2 regions of the Terribacillus sp. DMT04 genome follow, and region 1 is predicted to be linked to the other one. Evidence: riboswitches for the same ligand, from Rfam matches in the RefSeq annotation. Region 1 holds a riboswitch; the other holds the start of a gene.
What was found. Region 1 has a riboswitch for S-adenosylmethionine ahead of mmuP (S-methylmethionine permease). Riboswitches for the same ligand answer to the same signal wherever they lie in the genome.

Region 1 (3,218 bases):
AGCGGTTAAGAGGAGTTCCATCACTAATATGATGCGCATCCTGATGCGTAAACGTAAGCCACGCGGAAGAATTCGGATATTCTTTTAGCAAATCAATTAAGATTTCCGCTTCTTGTAACGATGGAATTGTTTCAAAAGCCAGCAGATCGGCGCCAGCTTCCAGCAAAGCTTGCATACGCGGTTTATGAAAATCTTTCAGTACCTTATCGGATACTTGATAATCTCCTCGATATTCCGAACCGTCTGCCAAAAAGGCGCCATATGGACCCACAGATCCTGCAACGAGCGGTAACACTTGATTAGGAACTTTTGCTTCTTGGCTATAAATCTCTCTTGCTTCTGCTGCTAACTTAACTGTTTTTCCAATCAAGTTCAGCGCTTCTTCCTCCTCCAGCCCCCGAGACTGGAAACCCTCAACAGAAGCTTGATAGCTGGAAGTGATGGCACAATCGGCACCAGCTCGGAAATAGTTCAAGTGTGTTTGGCGAATCAATTCTGGCTGCTCCAAAAGAATGCGTGCTGACCATAAGGGATCCTCTAGATTGCATCCTTGTCTTTCTAATTCTGTTCCTAATGCACCATCAAGAATCATTACTTTATGCTTGTTCAGCAGTTGTTGAATCGGATTGCTTGGCATGACGTTGTCTCCTCTTCTTTGTATATTCGGTAATATAATAAGCAGCGTAACAAAATAGCACGAATGGGATTGTACAATACAAGGCAATCACTTGAGTAGGATCAAATGCGATACCGATAACAGACGCCAGGCATAACAAGAAAGCTGTAATCGGCACAACTGGATACCATGGCGTTCGGTAGCCAAGTTCTTTGTCCGCATGCCCCGCTTTGCGAAAACGGCGCCGGAAGAAAAATTGAGATAAAGCAATACTCATCCATACGGCTACAACCGCAAGACCAGAAACAGATACTAAAACAAGATAAATAGTTTCCGGCGCAATGATACTCGACAGTAAAGCGAGTGCTCCCCCTCCCATGCTCCAGACAGTCGCGCGCAGCGGGATACCCTGTTTAGAAAGCTTGGCAAAGTACTGCGGAATAAGCTTTTTATCTCCCAATGACCACAGCATTCTGCTCGAAGCATATAGCCCTGAATTCGCAGCCGAAAGGATTGCTGTTAAAATAACAAAGTTCATCACATCCGCAGCATATGGTATCCCAACGCGTGACAGCACCGTTACAAAGGGACTTTCCAGCACACCGGCTTCTTGAAAAGGAAGCAAGGCGGATAGCACTATAATGGTCCCGACAAAGAAGATAACCAGTCTGATGACTGTGGTACGAATTGCTTTTGGCACGGTTTTCTGCGGATCTTCTGTCTCTCCTGATGCAATACCAATTAACTCGGTACCAGAAAAAGCAAAATTAACTGCCAACATTGTCAAAAGAATGGCAAAAGCTCCATTAGGCAGCAATCCAGCATCCGTAAAGTTCGTAAACAATGGTGCCGTTTCTGTATCGTGCATCGGGATAATTCCGAAAATGGCAGCTGTGCCAATTAAGATAAAAAGAATAATAGCAGCTACTTTTACGAATGAGAACCAAAACTCCGATTCAGCAAAAAAGCGCACGGCAACACTATTTAAAAAGAAAACTAAACCAGCAAACAGCGCACTCCAAATCCATACATTGATCTCTGGAAACCAGCGCTGCATAAGCAGTCCGGCAGCTGTAAACTCTGAGCCTAAAGCTACTGTCCACGTCAGCCAGTACAGCCATGCAACAACATATCCTGTTGCTGGTCCTATGTATGTATGTGCATAGCTGTGAAATGCTCCTGTTTCAGGCATATGTACAGCAAGTTCGCCTAAGCAAAGCATAACGAGGTAAACAACTAACGCTCCAATTAAATAGGCTAGCACCGTTCCAAAAGGACCAGCTTGTTGAATTGTATAACCAGAGCTTAAAAACAACCCTGTCCCAATGACACCACCGAGTGAAAGCATAATAAGATGACGCGTCTGCATGTGTCGTTTAAAATTTCGTTTCGATGTCATATGACAGCCTCATTTCTATCAATCTAAGTATTTTGTCAACAAAAAAAGCACACCCAAGAGGATGTGCTGAACTGACAAATAATCTGCGAACGTCTCATCTATCAGGTGGCATCCACCCGCTGGAATTAGCACAGTATCCTTGCGACCTGTTGCTGAAGCTTCACCGGGCCAGTCCCTCTGCTTCTCTGGATAAGATTATGGAATTGCATTTACAATATCAGCGGCTGTCAAAAATGTCAATAAAATATTTAGAATTGAAGCACTTTTACTTCATATGGTTTTAACAAATAGTGCCCTTCTAATGAGCCACCTTGAAGTATATCTTGATATGTTTGATCCATTTCAATTGCTTTTTCACTTTCACTAAAGTTCATGATAAAGACAAAAGTGGTGTGGGCATGAAACCGGACTTGGACAGAGACATCTGCTTCCTTCTTAATACGAACAGGCGCAACGATATGCTCCTTTAACAGCAACTCCTCGTAGAAATCCTCTTGAAATGCATCTTCCAGCCTAGCACCAATATAATAAGCACTGCCCTCTCCATAAGCATGTTCGGTGATAGCAGGTGTGCCTGCATAAAAGTCTTTTTCATAGCTGCCAATTGCCTTTGCTCCATGAAGTTTTAATACAGTGGCATAGTCTTTTAATTCATACGCCTTCCCTTTGTACTCTACACTGTTGCGATCCGCCGGGTACAGCGTGTCTGTTTCGGCAGGACGCAATCCAAAGATATCTGCGAGTTTTTCCTGCCAAGCACCAGGGTGCACTAAGTCATGCTCGTCTGCCACACCGCTAATATAGGTCATCACGAGTCGGCCGCCCGCTTGCACAAACTTCTCTAATTTTTCTGCAGTCTTGTTTTCCATCATATAAAGCATAGGTACAACCAATAGCTTATACTTTTGGAAATTGTGTGTTTTTCCAATCACATCTACCGGGATATCACGTTTCCAAAATGGCCGATAATGTGCATGCATCGTCTTGATATACTGCTTGGAATCCAACCCATATCCTTGCGCATCCTCTAGCGCCCAATCGTTTTCCCAATCATAAAGCAAAGCCACTTCCGCCGTCCGATGCGCACCTGCTAAGCACGCCAGTTTTTCCATGTTTGCGCCGAGTGCTGCTACTTCACGGAAGACACGGTTATCCGGCGAACGATCATGATCGACAACAGCTCCATGGAATTTCTCCGTTGAC
Region 2 (3,218 bases), 750 kb from region 1:
TCTGGGCAAGAAACTGGAACATGCAAGCCGAAAATCTCGTCCTCGGCTGTACGGATATCTTTCAGCTCTCCTGACAGTGCCGCTTGCACCATTCTTCTCGTATACGTAAGTTTCATTCTCGCGCCTGTGTGATAGTCGCCGCCAGTCCAACCTGTATTCACGAGATACACCTCTGCATGGTGTGTGCTGATCTTATCGCCTAGCATCTCTGCATAAACAGCGGGTGCAAGCGGAAGGAATGGAGCGCCAAAACAAGTAGAGAACGTTGCTTCTGGTTCAGTAACACCTCGCTCTGTGCCGGCAAGCTTACTCGTATACCCACTTAAGAAATGATACATTGCTTGTTCGGTCGTCAGTTTGCTGATAGGGGGAAGTACTCCGGTAGCATCAGCAGTCAGAAAAACGATTGTCTTCGGTTGACCAGCCTTGCTTTTTGGAAGGCTTCCTTCTATATAATCAATCGGATAAGCGGCACGGGTGTTTTCAGTTACCGACCCATCATCATAGTCACATACGCCATTCTCATTTACCGTGACGTTTTCAAGGATAGTGCCGAATTTGATTGCTCCGTGGATTTCCGGTTCTTTCTCAGCAGATAAGTTAATGCACTTAGCATAGCATCCGCCTTCTATGTTGAAGACGCCGTCCGGAGACCACCCATGTTCATCATCTCCAATCAAAGGGCGATTGGAATCTGCAGAAAGTGTTGTCTTGCCTGTGCCTGATAAACCGAAGAATAAAGCTGTATCTCCGTCTGCTCCGACATTGGCAGAGCAATGCATGGGCATGACTTCCTGCTGCGGCAGTAAGAAATTCATAACAGAGAAGATGGATTTCTTCATTTCACCGGCATATTCTGTTCCGCCGATAACGATAACACGCTGTTTGAATGATACAACGACAAATGCTTCCGAGTTTGTGCCATCAACAGCTGGATCTGCTTTCACACCAGGTGCCGAAATAACAGTGAAAGCAGGTTTATGTGCTGCCAGCTCTTCATCAGATGGCCGGATGAACAGCTGATGAGCAAATAAATTGTGCCACGCGTACTCATTGATTACTTGAATTGGTAAATGATAACGTTCATCCGCTCCAGCAAAACCCTGGAAGGAGAAAACTTCTTCTTGAGCCTGTAAGTAATTCACAGCCTTATCTAATAAATGCTCAAATATTTCTTCGCTGATGGGCTGGTTCACTTTACCCCAGTCTACTTTATTTTCGGAGAGTTCGTCTTGTACGATAAATTTATCCTTAGGTGAGCGTCCAGTATACTTTCCGGTAGCTGCTCGCAAGGCGCCTGTTTCTGTCAGACGCGCTTCATGACGGGATAGTGCCGCCTCTGTCAGCTGTGCCACAGATAAGTTTCTTTTTACATTTGGCTGATTGCGTAATTCCTCTAAAGCTGCTGCTGCATGCATCATTCGCATTTAAGATCCCGCCCTTTGTTTTGTTTAATTTATAATAGTATAACACATTAAGATATTAATACATACTATTTTAAATTGCAATGAAAATGTCAAATTGGAACGTATAGCAATCCCTATATACACAGTCGGTATTTGTAGGATTTTATTGACTTATGGGCGTTGTTTCGATAACATAAGTGCGAGCGGAAACACTCTTATTCAGAGTAGGCGGAGGGACAGGCCCTAAGAAACCCGGCAACCGTCACAACACGTGAAATGGTGCTCAACCTGAGCAAGGGATACCTTGAACGATAAGAGAGGGAATAAGCCAGCCTTCTGTTATGCATAGAAGGTTTTTTTCATGTCACGGCTTAATACTAAAAAAAGAGCAATACTAATTGTAGTGCTCTTTCAAACCTTCACCCATTATCAAGTTTCTTAATAACATACTTGGAAAGAGTAGAACTTCCGTATTAATTGTAGTTGAAGGGGGATTTGGCAGAATGACTGCTAATCGTCGATTATTTACCTCAGAATCCGTTACTGAAGGCCACCCGGATAAAATCTGTGACCAAATCTCGGATGCTATATTAGATGAAATCCTGTCCAAGGATCCAAATGCCCGTGTTGCTTGTGAGACAACAGTGACCACAGGGCTAGTGCTTGTCGCAGGTGAAATCACGACAAGTGCTTATGTTGATATTCAAAGTATCGTGCGCAACACGATCAAAGAAATTGGTTATACCCGTGCAAAATACGGCTTTGATGCTGATACGTGTGCTGTTTTAACAGCAATCGATGAGCAATCCCCTGATATTGCAGGCGGAGTCAATCAAGCATTGGAAGCTCGCGAAGGGCATATGTCAGACGAAGAGATTGATGCAATTGGTGCTGGCGACCAAGGATTAATGTTTGGTTATGCCAGCAATGAAACGCCTGAATTTATGCCGCTTCCTATTTCGCTTGCTCACCGCCTTTCCAAGCAATTGGCTAAGGTGCGGAAAGATGAGGTTGTGGACTACTTGCGTCCAGATGGTAAAACACAAGTAACAGTAGAATACGATGAAAATAATCAGCCGGTGCGGATTGATACCATCGTCATTTCCACACAGCACCACCCAGAAGCAGAACAGGCGCAGATTCATGCTGACTTAAAAGAGCTTGTCATCAAGCCTGTTGTTCCTGCTGAATTGCTGGATGAAGATACAAAATACATTATTAACCCGACAGGACGTTTCGTTATTGGGGGTCCTCAAGGTGATGCTGGTTTGACTGGCCGTAAGATTATCGTCGACACGTACGGTGGCTATGCACGTCACGGAGGCGGTGCTTTCAGCGGAAAAGATGCTACAAAAGTGGATCGTTCCGGAGCTTATGCAGCGCGTTATGTGGCGAAAAATATCGTCGCAGCTGGTCTTGCAGATAAATGTGAAGTACAGCTTGCGTATGCAATTGGTGTTGCTGAACCGGTTTCTATCAGTATTGATACATTCGGAACAGGCAAACAAACGCAAGAAGCTTTGGTGAATGCAGTACGCGATCTATTTGATTTACGTCCAGCTGGTATCATCAAGATGCTGAACCTGCGTCAGCCAATCTACAAAGATACAGCTGCGTACGGTCATTTTGGACGCACAGACAAAAACTTCCCTTGGGAGCAGACAGACAGAGCAGCACAGCTGAAAAGCTATACATTCGCATAATCTGTTAAAAGCAAGAGCGCAATTTTCGCTCTTGCTCTTTTTGTGCCGGCACCCATATTCTTGATACAAGATTCGAATTGTTTTGTGCTATAATTAAAGGCTAGAAGGA

Region 2: it holds a riboswitch for S-adenosylmethionine, as region 1 does, so the genes downstream of both, metK (methionine adenosyltransferase) here and mmuP (S-methylmethionine permease) in region 1, are expected to answer to the same signal.

Annotation. Positions count from the first base shown of each region.
Region 1 is NZ_CP077639.1:3,044,742-3,047,959, forward strand. Features, by position in the region: gene mmuM (homocysteine S-methyltransferase) at 1-637, opposite strand, end outside; gene mmuP (S-methylmethionine permease) at 597-2,015, opposite strand; SAM riboswitch class I at 2,107-2,211, opposite strand; gene KS242_RS15750 (beta-galactosidase) at 2,264-3,218, opposite strand, start outside.
Region 2 is NZ_CP077639.1:2,295,510-2,298,727, reverse strand. Features, by position in the region: gene pckA (phosphoenolpyruvate carboxykinase (ATP)) at 1-1,427, opposite strand, end outside; SAM riboswitch class I at 1,619-1,724, shown strand; gene metK (methionine adenosyltransferase) at 1,910-3,109, shown strand.